3 regions of the Pantoea sp. Ep11b genome follow, and region 3 is predicted to be linked to each of the others. Evidence: predicted binding sites of a transcription regulator. Region 3 holds the regulator's gene; each other region holds the start of a gene.
What was found. The regulator PurR, encoded in region 3, represses purine synthesis genes. The targets are predictions, from matches to a motif close to CANGCAAACGTTTGCNTG.

Region 1 (5,251 bases), 1.8 Mb from region 3:
AGCGGTCGCGCCAGTCCTGTGGCAGGGTATATTCCAGCCCGGCCACCGCCAGGTTTTTCAGCGTCAGACGTTTGTCGCTGCGTGACCATTCACCGTCAGCCCGGATCACCCCATTCGCCCAGCGTGAACTGAACTGGGTCAGCGCCACACCCTGCGGGGAGAAATCCAGGTTGATAATGGGATCGTTGAGTTCAAATCCGCCGTTAATGAAGTTGCTGGCATTCAGCGCCAGCGAACCGTCGTTACTCTGCCAGTCATCGTTCTGCCAGTTCACGTTTCTCAGCGTCAGATCAAGATCCGTCACCGCCCAGTCCGGCCCCTGCAGGCGGGCATCGGTCAGATCCAGCCGGGTAATGGCAAGGGAGGGCACCACCTGTAACTTATGCAGAAAATCTTTCAGGCTGCTGGCGGTCTGCAGACGAATGTCGTTCAGGCGCAGCTGATTCACCTTCCAGTTGCCCCGGGCATCGCGTTCACCGTTACCGGTCATGGAACCGCGCGCCAGGTCGGCCCCCATATTGTCGATGCGCATCCGGCCCTGGGAAACGCTGCCCTGGATCAGGACGTTTTCAGCCGGTACTTCATTCAGCGTCATGCTGCCCGCGCTCATCTGGAAGCGGGCATCGCGGCCCAGCATATCTAGGGCAACGGGTTTCCACGGCATGATGCCGCCATTCACCTGGCGGGCGAGCAGCGGCAGCGCGGTGTTGGGGCTGTCGACACGCATATTATTGAGTTGCAGGCGGTCGGCCTGAATCGGCAGTGCGCTGCCCTGCGTCAGATTGGCCAGATTCACCTCGCCATCGCGCAGTTCCAGGCTGCTGAAGTGCAGCGGATCGCTGAACTGGATCAGCGCCAGGCCGAGATCGACCCGTCTGGCGACCAGTACCGCAGGCTGCCCGTCGTGACCAAAGCTGAAGTCATCCAGAATGATGTGAGAGGGGGAAGAGAAATTGTGTTCAATTTTACTCAGGGAGAGATGCCATTCGGTTTTGTCGCTCACCCAACGGCTGAACCAGCCTGCACCCCAGTGTGTCTGCAGCAGAACATAGATCACCACCAGGGTGAACAGCAGCAGCAAAAGCAGGGTGAGGAAAAACTTTCCAAGAAATTTCATTGCATCCTTCCCGAGTTGAATCCGGTGAGAGGTTGTTATGCCTGAATTCCCGTTACAGCTCAACAGCCTGGATGTAAATCCGAATAATTAGCAGGCAGGCCGGAGCCTGCCCGTGGCCTTACTTCTCCTGCGGGAAAATCAGGTTGAGGACGATCGCGGTGATACCGCCCGCCGCAATACCGGAAGAGAGCAGGGTTTTCAGCCAGTCCGGCGCAAACTGTAGGATCAGCGGCTGCTGCGAAACGCCCAGGCCCACCGCCAGCGACAGGGCGATAATCATGATGGCGCGACGGTTAAGCGGCTCGCGTGACACGATGCGGACGCCCGACGCGGCAATGGTGCCGAACATCACGATGGTGGCACCGCCGAGCACCGGTTCAGGGATCAGCTGCACCAGACCGCTGACCGCCGGGAACAGCCCCAGTACAATCAGCATCAGCGCCACCACAAAGCCGACGTAGCGGCTGGCCACACCGGTCAGCTGAATCACCCCGTTGTTCTGGCCGAAGCAGGAGTTCGGGAAAGTATTGAACAGCGCGGAAACAAAAGAGTTAAGGCCATTCGCCAGCACGCCCCCTTTCAGGCGTTTCATATAGAGCGGGCCGCTGACCGGCTGCTCGGAGACATCGGACGTCGCGGTGATATCGCCGATGGTCTCCAGGGAGGTCACCATAAACACCAGCATCAGCGGGATAAGCAGATTCCAGTCAAAGCCCAGACCATAGTAGAGCGGGGCAGGCACCACAATCAGCGGCTGATCGGCCGGTAAGCCCGCAGCAGGCAGCATGCCCATCGCCCAGGCCAGCAGATAACCCACCGCCATCGCAATCACCAGCGAGGCCACGCGCAGGTAGGGATTTTTCTGCCGGTTAAGCAGCACAATCACCAGCAGCACGGCCCCCGCCAGCATCAGATTCTTTGGCGCGCCGAAGGTGTGGTCGCTGATGGCACTGAAGCCACCGCCAATCGAGGTCAGTCCTACCTGAATCAGCGACAGGCCGATAATCATCACCACGATACCGGAAACCAGCGGTGTAATAATCCGGCGCGCCAGATGCAGGACGCGCGACAACACCATTTCGGTACAGGAGGCGACCATCAGCGTGCCAAACAGGGCGGCCATCATGGCGGGAACGTCAGCCCCGCCATTTTTCAGCGCCATCCCGCCCATGATTAGCGGCGTGACGAAGTTAAAGCTGGTGCCCTGAATCGACAGCAGGCCCGATCCCACCGGTCCCCAGGTTTTGATTTGCAGCAGCGAGGCGACGCCCGAGGCAAACAGCGACATGCTGATAACGTGCCGGGTATCCTCTGCGGGCAGGCCCAGCGCCTGACAAATCAGAATCGCGGGGGTAATCACCGCAACGAACATCGCCAGCAGGTGCTGACCGGCGGCAAACAGCGTCTGCGGCAGTGGTGGACGATCTTCAAGACGGTAAATCAGTTCGCTGTGCCTGGCGGAGGGCTGGTCTGATTGTGGAGTGATGGACATCTTCTGTTCTTCCCGAAAAAGTGTGTGGCGATTGTAATCATCCGCAGGCTAAAAGCAATCGTTTGCCCGTGAGGATAACAGGGCTCTATTAGCGGGATTTTATTCAGACGTTGGTGTAGCGGGTGTTCTCTGGCAGCCAGCGTTCAATCAGGGCGCTGGCCTGTTCGGGATAGTGTTGATGGATATGGCGCGCCACGCGCTGCACTTCCGGCACCATCGCCTGATCGCGTAGCAGGTCAGCGACTTTAAATTCGGCGTTTCCGGTCTGGCGCGTGCCCAGCAGCTCACCGGGGCCGCGGATCTCCAGATCGAACTGGGCAATGACAAAGCCGTCATTGCTGTCGCGCAGCACCTGCAGACGCTTCTGCGCCGTCTTGCTCAGGGGCGCTTTGTAGAGCAGCACGCAGTGAGAAGCCACGGCACCGCGGCCTACGCGTCCGCGCAGCTGATGCAGCTGTGCCAGCCCCAACCGCTCCGGGTTTTCGATGATCATCAGGCTGGCATTAGGCACATCCACGCCTACCTCAATAACGGTGGTCGCGACCAGAAGCTGTAGCTCATTGGCCTTGAACGCCTGCATGACGGCCTGTTTCTCTGCCGGTTTCATCCGGCCATGCACCAGCCCGATGTTCAGGCCGGGCAGCGCGGTTTTCAGCGATTCCCAGCTCGCCTCCGCCGCCTGGGCTTCCAGCAGGTCTGACTCTTCGATCAGGGTGCAGACCCAATAGGCCTGGCGTCCTTCGCGACAGGCGTGCTCAACCCGGGCCACGATCTCATCACGCCGGGAGTCCGGGATAGCCACCGTGGTCACCGGCGTACGTCCCGGCGGCAGCTCGTCGATGGTGGAGGTATCCAGGTCGGCATAGGCGGTCATCGCCAGGGTGCGCGGGATCGGCGTGGCGGTCATGATCAGCTGATGCGGATGAAAACCCTGCTCTTCGCCCTTTTCCCACAGCGCCAGTCGCTGGTGGACGCCAAACCGGTGCTGCTCATCAATAATAACCAGCGCCAGCCCGCTGAACCGGACCTGCTCCTGGAACAGCGCATGGGTGCCGACTACCATCGCCACCTGACCGCTGGCTATCGCCTCCTGCTGCGCCTGACGGGCTTTGCCTTTCTGTTTACCGGCCAGCCAGCCGACTTCAATTCCCAGCGGCGCAAACCACTGACGGAAGTTGCTGGCGTGCTGTTCAGCCAGCAGCTCGGTCGGCGCCATCAGCGCGACCTGCCTGCCGTGCGCGATCACATTCAGCGCCGCGAGTGCGGCGACCAGAGTCTTGCCGGAGCCGACATCGCCCTGCACCAGCCGCATCATCGGAAAATCGTTGGCCAGATCCTGTTCTATCTCCGTCACCACGCGCGCCTGGGCGCGGGTGGGTGAAAAGGGCAGCGCGGCCAGCAGCTGGTCGCTGAGAGTGTGCCGTGGCGGCATCGGCAGCGCATAGTAACGCTGCGCACCGGCGCGCACCGCCAGCATACTGAGGTTGTGCGCCAGCAGCTCTTCCAGAATCAACCGGCGCTGTGCCGGATGACGGCCACTCTCCAGCTCACTGAGCCTGAGATCGGGCGGTGGACGATGCAGCGTGCGGAGCGCATCAGGCAGGCTGATCAGCCCGCTGCTCAGCTCCTGCGGCAGCAGTTCGGCAATCGGGCAGCTCTCCAGCAGCGTCAGCGCCTGATCGGTGAGATTACGCAGCGTGGCCTGACGAATCCCTTCGGTGGTGGGATAGACCGGCGTCAGGGTCTCTTCCAGCGTCACATTGCTCTGTTCGCCCTGAATGCGGTATTCGGGGTGGATAATCTCCGCGCCACGCTGGCCGCGTTTAATTTCGCCATAGGCGGTGACGCGACGGCCTGGCGAGAGATTATTCTTCATGCCCGCGTTGAAATTGAAGAAGCGCATCGTCAGAACGCCGCTGCCATCGCTGATCTGACAGACCATCATCCGGCGGCGGCCAAAGGTGATGTCGGTGTGCAGCACCTCGCCCTCTACGGTGGCCCAGATGCCGGGCAGCAGATCGTCAATCGCATAGAGTTGGGTACGATCTTCGTAACGCAGCGGGAGGTGAAGCAGAAGGTCCTGAATGGTGTGCAGGCCAATCCTGGCCAGCTTTGCCGCCTGGCTGGCACCGACGCCAGTCAGGGTACTGAGCGGGATGGCATCCAGCAGACGGCCTTTCATCTTTGTTTACCGGTTGACTGCATGGTCGCCCACCAGCTGGGATCGGCGTCGATTTCCCCCTGCGCATTGATGCGCGGATAGGGTAAGCCTTTCTGTTTTGCGACTCTTGCCAGCACCGGGAAGCCGCCTTCAAACAGCAGGCGCTGCTGCTCTCCGTCATCCAGCAGGCTGTGGTCGCGCAGGTAGAGTCCTGCATTCTGCCGCTGCCGCTGAGCTTCATAGAGGATAAGCGCGCAGGCGACGGAGACATTCAGCGACTGCACCATGCCCACCATCGGAATCACGATTTGCCGATCGGCCAGCGCCAGGGCTTCTTCGGTGATACCGGTTTTTTCCTGACCCATCAGGATGCAGGTCGGCAGGGTATAGTCGATCTCGCGGAAATCTACGGCATCAGCGGAGAGATGGGTAGCTAACACCTGCATCTTCTGCTGACGGAGCTGATTAACGGCATCGCCGA
Region 2 (5,251 bases), 1.5 Mb from region 3:
CCTGTACCCTGCGACTTTCCAGACGCTTCCACTAACACACAAGCTGATTCAGGCTCTGGGCTGCTCCCCGTTCGCTCGCCGCTACTGGGGGAATCTCGGTTGATTTCTTTTCCTCGGGGTACTTAGATGTTTCAGTTCCCCCGGTTCGCCTTGCAGCACTATGTATTCATGCTGCAATGATGCACTGAGTGCACCGGGTTTCCCCATTCGGACATCGACGGCTGTAGCGGTTCATATCACCTTACCGTCGCTTTACGCAGATTAGCACGTCCTTCATCGCCTCTGACTGCCAGGGCATCCACCGTGTACGCTTGGTCGCTTAACCTCACAACCCACAGGCGTTTTTCAACGCTGCAGACTGCAAGCATTTGAGAGACCCGACCGTATCGCGTTGTCATCCCTTATTACGGAGGGATGACGCGCTACGTCGTTTCAATTTTCAGCTTGTTCCGGATTGTTAAAGAGCATAATACTTCACAGCACACCGTCGCCGGTACGCTCTGAGGTATTCAGAAAAAACAGTTAAAACGGTATGGTGGAGCTAAGCGGGATCGAACCGCTGACCTCCTGCGTGCAAGGCAGGCGCTCTCCCAGCTGAGCTATAGCCCCATACAGTTACTGCAGAGACCACTACTACCACTCAACCGAGTTACATCCTTCCTGAAAAGGATGCAATTTCTTTTCAGGCAAGGCATGCGGAAGGGAAGTTTACCGGGGTAAACGACCGCGCGCATAACGCAGCATGAGAAGAAATTTGGTAGGCCTGAGTGGACTTGAACCACCGACCTCACCCTTATCAGGGGTGCGCTCTAACCACCTGAGCTACAAGCCTGTAGAGGTTTTTTCTGCTCGTTACTTTTTATCAGACAATCTGTGTGAGCACTGCGCCGGAAGGTATCTTAAGGTAAGGAGGTGATCCAACCGCAGGTTCCCCTACGGTTACCTTGTTACGACTTCACCCCAGTCATGAATCACAAAGTGGTAAGCGCCCTCCCGAAGGTTAAGCTACCTACTTCTTTTGCAACCCACTCCCATGGTGTGACGGGCGGTGTGTACAAGGCCCGGGAACGTATTCACCGTGGCATTCTGATCCACGATTACTAGCGATTCCGACTTCACGGAGTCGAGTTGCAGACTCCGATCCGGACTACGACGCACTTTGTGAGGTCCGCTTGCTCTCGCGAGGTCGCTTCTCTTTGTATGCGCCATTGTAGCACGTGTGTAGCCCTACTCGTAAGGGCCATGATGACTTGACGTCATCCCCACCTTCCTCCGGTTTATCACCGGCAGTCTCCTTTGAGTTCCCGACCGAATCGCTGGCAACAAAGGATAAGGGTTGCGCTCGTTGCGGGACTTAACCCAACATTTCACAACACGAGCTGACGACAGCCATGCAGCACCTGTCTCAGCGTTCCCGAAGGCACCAATCCATCTCTGGAAAGTTCGCTGGATGTCAAGAGTAGGTAAGGTTCTTCGCGTTGCATCGAATTAAACCACATGCTCCACCGCTTGTGCGGGCCCCCGTCAATTCATTTGAGTTTTAACCTTGCGGCCGTACTCCCCAGGCGGTCGACTTAACGCGTTAGCTCCGGAAGCCACTCCTCAAGGGAACAACCTCCAAGTCGACATCGTTTACGGCGTGGACTACCAGGGTATCTAATCCTGTTTGCTCCCCACGCTTTCGCACCTGAGCGTCAGTCTTCGTCCAGGGGGCCGCCTTCGCCACCGGTATTCCTCCAGATCTCTACGCATTTCACCGCTACACCTGGAATTCTACCCCCCTCTACGAGACTCAAGCCTGCCAGTTTCAAATGCAGTTCCCAGGTTAAGCCCGGGGATTTCACATCTGACTTAACAGACCGCCTGCGTGCGCTTTACGCCCAGTAATTCCGATTAACGCTTGCACCCTCCGTATTACCGCGGCTGCTGGCACGGAGTTAGCCGGTGCTTCTTCTGCGGGTAACGTCAATCGGCACGGTTATTAACCGCACCGCCTTCCTCCCCGCTGAAAGTACTTTACAACCCGAAGGCCTTCTTCATACACGCGGCATGGCTGCATCAGGCTTGCGCCCATTGTGCAATATTCCCCACTGCTGCCTCCCGTAGGAGTCTGGACCGTGTCTCAGTTCCAGTGTGGCTGGTCATCCTCTCAGACCAGCTAGGGATCGTCGCCTAGGTGGGCCATTACCCCGCCTACTAGCTAATCCCATCTGGGTTCATCCGATAGTGAGAGGCCCGAAGGTCCCCCTCTTTGGTCTTGCGACGTTATGCGGTATTAGCCACCGTTTCCAGTGGTTATCCCCCTCTATCGGGCAGATCCCCAGACATTACTCACCCGTCCGCCACTCGTCACCCGAGGAGCAAGCTCCTCTGTGCTACCGTCCGACTTGCATGTGTTAGGCCTGCCGCCAGCGTTCAATCTGAGCCATGATCAAACTCTTCAATTTAAAGTTTGATTTGCTGCAACGAGTGCAGCGATGCTCATCTGTAAAACGTCATAATGAATTTCATTATGTGTTCACTCGTGAGGCTTTGATATTTTTTGCGTCCGGAGACGCTGATATCAATCCTGCGAGTGCCCACACAGATTGTCTGATAAATTGTTAAAGAGCAGTGCGAACAGTGCGTTAGCGTCCTGTCGCGAGGTGGCGTATATTACGCTTTCCTCCTTCAGAGTCAACCTCTTTTTTTCAGAAGTTTTCTCCGGCGGCGCAGTCTCCTGTGCCTTCAACGCGCTTCCCGTTGCCGGTGTGCCGTGTTGATGGAGGCGCATTATAGGGAGTTGTTCAGGCGGCGCAACCCATAAATTGCATAAAAAAGCGTGTTCGCTGCATTCCACAGCAAAAGCCGCTGTTATACGCAGTTACGCACAATGTTATCCACACTGCATGGGTGAGATGAATTTAGACGAGCATCACGCAAACGTTTTCGCTACAATGCCGGACAGCGTTACGGCTACCCCTTTTCGGGGCGTTACCTGAGGTTTTTGATTTTTTACTTCTTATAGAGAAGAGAAAAGTGCGCTAAAACCTGATGTAACGCTCTTATATACGCGAAACAAAGCCAAGGGATAAACCACCATGCAACAACCTCGTCCTGTACGCCGCGCCTTGCTCAGTGTCTCTGACAAAGCCGGTATCCTCGAATTTGCTCAGGCGCTCTCCCATCGCGGTGTTGAACTGCTCTCTACAGGTGGAACCGCTCGCCTGCTGGCAGAGGCGGGTCTGGCTGTCACCGAAGTCTCTGACTACACCGGCTTCCCGGAAATGATGGATGGACGTGTCAAAACCCTGCATCCGAAAGTGCATGGCGGCATTTTAGGTCGTCGCGGCCAGGATGATGCCATCATGGCGCAGCATGACATCAGCCCAATCGACATGGTGGTCGTTAATCTTTATCCCTTTGCACAGACGGTTGCCCGTGAAGGATGCTCACTGGAAGATGCCGTAGAGAACATTGATATCGGCGGCCCGACCATGGTGCGCTCGGCTGCCAAGAACCATAAGGATGTGGCTATCGTGGTCAGCAGTGGCGACTACGAGGCGATCATCGCTGAGATGGATGCCCATGAGAATGGCCTGACGCTTGAGACCCGATTCGATCTGGCGATTAAGGCGTTTGAACACACTGCCTCGTACGACAGCATGATCGCTAACTACTTCGGCAGTCTTGTGCCCGCCTATCACGGCGAACGTAATCAGCCTGCCGGCCGCTTCCCTCGTACCCTGAATCTGAACTTCATTAAGAAGCAGGATATGCGCTACGGTGAAAACAGCCATCAGGATGCCGCCTTCTATATAGAAGAGAACATTGCTGAAGCCTCGGTAGCGACGGCGCAACAGGTTCAGGGCAAGGCACTCTCTTATAACAACATTGCCGACACAGACGCGGCGCTGGAGTGTGTGAAAGAGTTCAGCGAGCCCGCCTGCGTTATCGTCAAGCATGCCAACCCCTGCGGCGTGGCAACCGGTGACAGCCTGCTGTCAGCCTATGACCGCGCTTATCAGACCGACCCGACCTCCGCATTCGGTGGCATCATCGCCTTTAACCGCGAGCTGGATGAAGCAACGGCGCAGGCGATTATCAGCCGTCAGTTCGTCGAGGTGATCATCGCTCCGGCCGTTTCCGATGCGGCCCTGAAAATCACCGCAACTAAGCAGAACGTTCGTGTGCTGATTTGCGGTCAGTGGCAGACCCGCACGGCGGCGCTGGATTTCAAACGTGTGAACGGCGGCCTGCTGGTTCAGGATCGCGATCTCGGCATGGTCGACGCCAGCCAGCTGCGCGTGGTCAGCAAGCGTCAGCCGTCAGAACAGGAGCTGCGTGATGCGCTGTTCTGCTGGAAGGTGGCCAAATTTGTGAAATCGAACGCCATCGTTTATGCACGCGACGGTATGACGATCGGTATCGGCGCCGGGCAGATGAGCCGCGTCTATTCCGCGAAGATTGCGGGTATTAAAGCAGGTGATGAAGGTCTGGAAGTTAAAGGCTCGGCGATGGCGTCGGATGCGTTCTTCCCCTTCCGCGACGGTATTGATGCCGCAGCCGCAGTGGGTGTGAGCTGTGTGATCCAGCCTGGCGGCTCTATCCGCGATGAAGAAGTGATCGCGGCTGCGGATGAGCACGGCATTGCCATGATCTTCACCGACATGCGCCACTTCCGCCATTAATCACTCCGGAGAGTAACAGATGAAAATTTTAGTAATCGGCAACGGCGGACGTGAACATGCGCTGGCCTGGAAAGCCGCTCAGTCGCCGCTGGCGGAAACCGTGTTCGTTGCGCCGGGTAACGCCGGAACGGCACTGGAGCCAGCATTGCAGAATGTCGCCATCAGCGCGACCGATATCCCTGCCCTGCTTGAGTTTGCCCGGCGTGAAAAGATCGATCTGACGATTGTCGGGCCGGAAGCCCCGCTGGTGATTGGCGTGGTCGATGCTTTCCGTGAGGCCGGGCTTAAAATCTTTGGCCCGACCCAGGCCGCTGCACAGCTGGAAGGATCGAAAGCGTTTACCAAGGATTTCCTGGCGCGTCATCAGATCCCCAGCGCCGCTTACCAGAACTTCACCGAAGTTGAGCCGGCTCTGGCCTGGCTGCGCGAGAAAGGCGCGCCTATCGTCATTAAGGCCGATGGCCTGGCGGCGGGTAAAGGCGTGATTGTCGCGATGACGCTGCAGGAAGCCGAAGAGGCGGTGCAGGATATGCTGGCCGGTAACGCTTTTGGCGATGCCGGACACCGCATCGTGATTGAAG
Region 3 (5,251 bases):
CCGATATCGGCGGGTGAAAGGCCCAGATCCGCCAGGATAAAGGGGGAACCGGTCAGCCACGCGAAAAAGCTGGCAGAGCAGGCAGAGTAGATCAGCACATTGCCGCTGTAGATACGTGATTTCAGCAACGTAAAGAAGCCGGGCTGCGATCCTTTCTCCGCCGCCACCTTGCGCACGGCGGGCAGACGCAGGGTCACGAGGATGAGCGCCACCGCAATCAGCGTCAGCACCAGGAAAATTGAACGCCAGTGGAAGTGACCGATCAGCCAGGCGCCCAGCAACGGAGCCAGCGCCGGTGAGAGGGCGACCAGCGGCATGATGGTGGCGAAAACTTTGCTGGCGCGTGCGGCAGGATAGCGGTCCACCACCAGCGCCTGCCAGCTTACGGCAGCGGCACAGACGCCAATTGCCTGAACAAATCGCAGTGTCAGCATCAGGGAAATGTCGCTGACCCACAGCATCCCGGCGCAGCCGACTGCAAACAGCGTCAGACCGGCCAGCAGTACCGGCTTGCGGCCAATCCGGTCCGACAGCGGCCCCCAGAAGAGCTGGCCACAGGCGAAGCCCGCCAGAAAGAGACTCATACTGGCGCTGATCAGGCCGGGCGAGGTGTTAAAGCTCTGCTGCATCGCACCGAAGGCGGGCAGGTACATATCCGTAGCCAGAAAGCCCAGCATACTCAGCAGGGCAAGATAGGGCATAAATCCTTTATTCGATAACATCTGATTCTCATTTTTGCAGAATGAACGCGGCAGAGTGTAAAAGGTGCGTTTGCCGCTGTGAAACGCTAATATTTGCCGATTGCTGTTAAAAATTTTGAAGGCAGATTATGTGGTCGGAATATGCATTAGAGGTGGTTGACGCGGTGGCCCGCGGCGGCAGCTTCAGCGCAGCAGCACAGGAGCTACATCGGGTGCCCTCTGCCATCAGCTACACCGTGCGTCAGCTTGAGACCTGGCTGGCGGTCCCGCTGTTCGAACGTCAGCATCGGGAAGTGGTGCTGACCCCGGCAGGCGAACATTTTGTGCGGGAAGGGCGCAGCGTTATCAAAAAAATGCTCGCTACCCGCCGACAGTGTCAGCAGCTGGCGAATGGCTGGCGTGGTCAGCTGAGCATCGCCGTCGATCGCATCGCTAAACCGCAGCGTACCCGACAGCTGGTCAAAGATTTCTATCGCCACTTCCCGGATATGGAGCTGAGCATCAGTTATGAAGTGTTCAATGGCGTCTGGGATGCGCTGGCCGATGGGCGGGTGGAGATCGCGATTGGCGCCACTCAGGCGATTCCGGTAGGCGGGCGTTTTGCCTTTCGCGATATGGGCACCCTGAACTGGCGCTGCGTGGTCGCGCCCGATCATCCCCTGACGCAGGCGAGCCAGATAGATGATGACACGCTGCGCAGCTGGCCGTCGCTGGTGCTGGAAGATACCTCGCGGGCGCTGCCGCGCCGGATGACGTGGACGCTGGACAATCAGCGCAGGCTGGTGGTGCCGGAGTGGCAGACCGGGCTGGAGTGTGTGCAGGCGGGATTGTGTGTGGCGATGGTGCCCGGCCATCTGGCCAGACCGCTGCTCGACAGTGGCGATCTGGCCGAGCTGACGCTGCCGGTTCCGTTTCCGGACAGTCCGTGCTGCGTCAGCTGGGCAGAAGATCGTGCATCACCGGCGACAGGCTGGTTGCTCAGCTATCTGGGTGATGCGCAGACGCTTAATCAGGAGTGGTTAAGCGAGGATTAACGCCGGTAGTCGCGGAACGGGCCATCGGCGACGGAACGACGTTCGATCAGCGTCGGGTGAACCTCGATGGTCTGCGACACTTCACGCTTGCTGGTAATGCGGTCCAGCAGCATATCCAGCGCCTTTTCGCCCAGCTGGGCTTTCGGCTGATGGACGGTAGTCAGGGCTGGCGCGAAATAGCGCGCGTTGCGCACATTGTCATACCCGATCACCGAAATATCCTGAGGAACGCGTAATCCCATCTCGTCGGCGGCGCAAATCGCCCCCATTGCCATGATGTCACCGCCACAGAATACCGCCGTAGGGCGCTGCTTCTGCGACAGAATCTGCTGCATGGCCTGATAGCCAGACTCCGGCTCGAAGTCGCCCTGAACGATCCACTCGGCGCGCGGCTGGATATTTGCCTCTTCCAGCGCCTTCAGGAAACCGGCATGACGGCCACCCCCGGTATTGCGCTCCATCTGGCCGGGAATGGCGCCAATATCACGGTGCCCGCGCTCAATCAGATAGCGGCCGGCCAGATAACCGCCCTGGAAGGCGTTGTCCAGCACTGTGTCAGTGAAGTCGGCGCGGGATTCGCCCCAGTCCATCACCACCATCGGGATGTTGCGATTCTCTTCAAGCATCTGCAGCAGGTCGTCCGGGTATTCGGAGCACATCACCAGCAGGCCATCCACGCGCTTCTGCGCCATCATGCTGAGATAGGCGCGCTGCTTTTGCAGATCGTTGTGGGCATTCCCCAGGATCAGCGTATAGCCCTTATCGAAGCAGTGATTCTCGACGGCTTCGATAATTTCAGCGAAGTAGGGCGCTTCGCTGGAGGTGGCCAGCAGCCCCAGCGTGCGGGTGTGGTTCACTTTCAGGCTGCGTGCCACGGCGCTCGGTGAGTAGTGCAGTTCCTTGATCGCCTGCCAGACCGCTTCGCGCGTCTCTTCAGCGACAAAGCGGGTTTTATTAATGACGTGCGAAACGGTGGTCGTGGAGACGCCAGCGCGTTTTGCCACATCTTTTATTGTTGCCATGTAAATCAGACTCCGGTGCTTATCTAACTCTCTGATAAGCGTAGTGTTAAACGTTTGCGTCTGCTCAGGGTTTTTTTCGCAAAAATGCAGCGTTGCTGGCCGGTAATCTGACCGCGGGCGACGGAAATCACGCCTGAAAAAAGGTGCAAACGGAATCAGCGTTGCGCGCGTTGCGCAACAAAGGCGGGATTCTAACAAGGCTGGACGGATAACACGAGATTTTTACCGGGTCGTGTGGGAAAATGAAATAACCCTGTGAACTGTGTGACTAAGGAGCAAGCCGTGAGTACCGACCTCAAACTGGCATTAATGACCACCGTTGGCTGTCTGCTGATGATTGTGGCCTTTAGTTTTACCGCCATTCTGCACTGATAAAAAAAGCCGGGATTTTCCCGGCTTTTTTTCTGACTCTGCTGCTGTTCAGCGGATCGTTTTCGGCGTCATCACCCGGCGGGCGCCGATGTAGTGGCGCTGCCAGTAATCTTCCCCTAATGCGCTGATCTGGATATCTTTGCCGGTGCGGGGCGATTGAATAAACTTGCCGTCACCCAGGTAAACTCCGACATGATCGGCGGTGCCGCGGCCATTGATGCGGAAGAAGACCAGATCGCCTTTCTCCAGCGACTCACGCTTGATCGGCGCGGCGTCACGCAGGTGGTACATCTCATTGGCGGTACGCGGGATCTTAAACTTCACCAGATCCTTATAGGCGTACCAGACCAGACCGCTGCAGTCGAAACCGGTGTGCGGAGACGTTCCGCCCCACTGATAGGGTTTTCCCAGCTGACCCATCAGCTTGGTCATCGCCGTTTCACGCGCCTTCTGGTAACGCTGGCGGTGAGATTTGCTCATTTTAATGGTGCCGGTTTCGCGGGTATCCGCGTCGGCGGTTTTCAGCGCACGCTGATGACCATAGCGTTTCTTTTCGTGATTCTTGCTGATGCGGGCGGTTTTAAGCGAGGTCTTCTTAGCGGGTGTCTGTGTCGCGGTGAGTTCAGCTTTTTTCTGTTTTTTAGTTTTGAGTTTCTGAACAGGCGTGACACGCGGTTTTTTCGTGACCGTTTTGACCGGGCGGCGCTTACGACGCTCATCGTCGCGCGCACTCTTTTTCTCTGCTTTATGCGAACTGACGTTCACCGGCGTGTGAGGCGACGCGGCGGCGGTGTTGAAAAACAGTTGCGCAAAGGCCAGCATGAAAAGCGTAATGATTAAACGCATAGTCCGTAAGTAAGTTAAGTTGTCATGGCCACTACGCACCGTGACAAAGTTGAGATTAATCTGATCGAGGATCAGCGCCCAGGCCATTCTAGTCCAGTTCTTTTAAAAACAGTAAGGTCTTTTATTATTAATCTTTGTAACCGCTGAAATTGCGCTGAAAATGAACATTTTCAGCATCTTATATCAGCAAATTTATTACGAATTATTAATCTGTTACCCGCTGTTAATCATCAGGAAACGTAACGCATTGCGGCATAACTTAACCATGATGGCTATTCAGGCGGGCAGCAGGCAAAATCTCGTTTTCAGTCACGCTGTGAAGTCGCTACAATAAACAAACACGAAGTCGCGAATTAAGGAAGGCAATTATGAGTACTGTAGAAAAAATTCAGCGCCAGATCGCAGAAAATCCGATCCTGCTGTACATGAAAGGTTCCCCGAAACTGCCAAGCTGCGGTTTCTCTGCGCAGGCGGTGCAGGCGCTGTCAGCCTGTGGTGAGCGTTTTGCTTACGTGGATATTCTGCAGAACCCGGACATTCGTGCCGAGCTGCCGAAATACGCTAACTGGCCAACCTTCCCGCAGCTCTGGGTGGATGGCGAACTGGTCGGCGGATGCGACATCATTGTTGAGATGCTGCAGCGCGGTGAACTGCAGTCGCTGATCAAAGAGACCGCAGAAAAATTTAAAGAAGCAGAATAAAGAAAAGGCCGACATCACGTCGGCCTTTTTCATTGTGCAGGATTACGCAGATTCTCCGGCGTCAGCAGCCTCACCGGCAAAGGGCAGAGGCCAGCCACCCAGGCGTTTCCAGCGGTTAACCAGCTCGCAGAACAGAGTCGCCGTCTGCTGAGTGTCATAGAGCGCGGAGTGCGCCTGCGTACTGTCAAACTCCATCCCCGCCGCAATACAAGCTTTCGCCAGCACGGTCTGACCCAGCACCAGTCCACTCAGGGCTGCGGTGTCAAAGGTGGCGAACGGATGAAATGGATTGCGCTTCAGGCTGGCGCGTTCAGCTGCGGCGGACATAAAGTTCAGGTCAAACGTGGCGTTGTGCGCCACCATAATGGCGCGGTTACAGCCGCTGTCCTTAATGCCTTTGCGGACCATTTTGAAGATCGCGTGCAGCGCTTCATACTCGCTGACCGCGCCCCGCAGGGGATTGCTGGGGTCAATACCGGTAAAGGCCAGGGCCTCAGGATGCAGCAGCGATCCGGCAAAGGGTTCGACGTTGAAATGCAGCGTCTGATCAATCTCAATCCACCCCTCTTCATCCA

Region 1: AB1748_RS01775 (NCS2 family protein) is a predicted target of PurR. The motif match lies at 2,661-2,678, and genes of this name have one in related genera.
Region 2: purH (bifunctional phosphoribosylaminoimidazolecarboxamide formyltransferase/IMP cyclohydrolase) is a predicted target of PurR. The motif match lies at 2,916-2,933, and genes of this name have one in related genera.

Annotation. Positions count from the first base shown of each region.
Region 1 is NZ_CP160631.1:353,618-358,868, reverse strand. Features, by position in the region: gene AB1748_RS01780 (AsmA family protein) at 1-1,117, opposite strand, end outside; gene AB1748_RS01775 (NCS2 family protein) at 1,236-2,609, opposite strand; gene recG (ATP-dependent DNA helicase RecG) at 2,713-4,791, opposite strand; gene trmH (tRNA (guanosine(18)-2'-O)-methyltransferase TrmH) at 4,788-5,251, opposite strand, start outside.
Region 2 is NZ_CP160631.1:668,052-673,302, reverse strand. Features, by position in the region: rRNA gene AB1748_RS03135 (23S ribosomal RNA) at 1-325, opposite strand, end outside; tRNA gene AB1748_RS03130 (tRNA-Ala) at 534-609, opposite strand; tRNA gene AB1748_RS03125 (tRNA-Ile) at 756-832, opposite strand; rRNA gene AB1748_RS03120 (16S ribosomal RNA) at 906-2,447, opposite strand; gene purH (bifunctional phosphoribosylaminoimidazolecarboxamide formyltransferase/IMP cyclohydrolase) at 3,081-4,670, shown strand; gene purD (phosphoribosylamine--glycine ligase) at 4,690-5,251, shown strand, end outside.
Region 3 is NZ_CP160631.1:2,144,094-2,149,344, forward strand. Features, by position in the region: gene punC (purine nucleoside transporter PunC) at 1-722, opposite strand, end outside; gene punR (DNA-binding transcriptional activator PunR) at 830-1,735, shown strand; gene purR (HTH-type transcriptional repressor PurR) at 1,732-2,757, opposite strand; gene AB1748_RS10205 (YnhF family membrane protein) at 3,040-3,129, shown strand; gene AB1748_RS10210 (C40 family peptidase) at 3,178-3,975, opposite strand; gene AB1748_RS10215 (Grx4 family monothiol glutaredoxin) at 4,341-4,676, shown strand; gene rnt (ribonuclease T) at 4,719-5,251, opposite strand, start outside.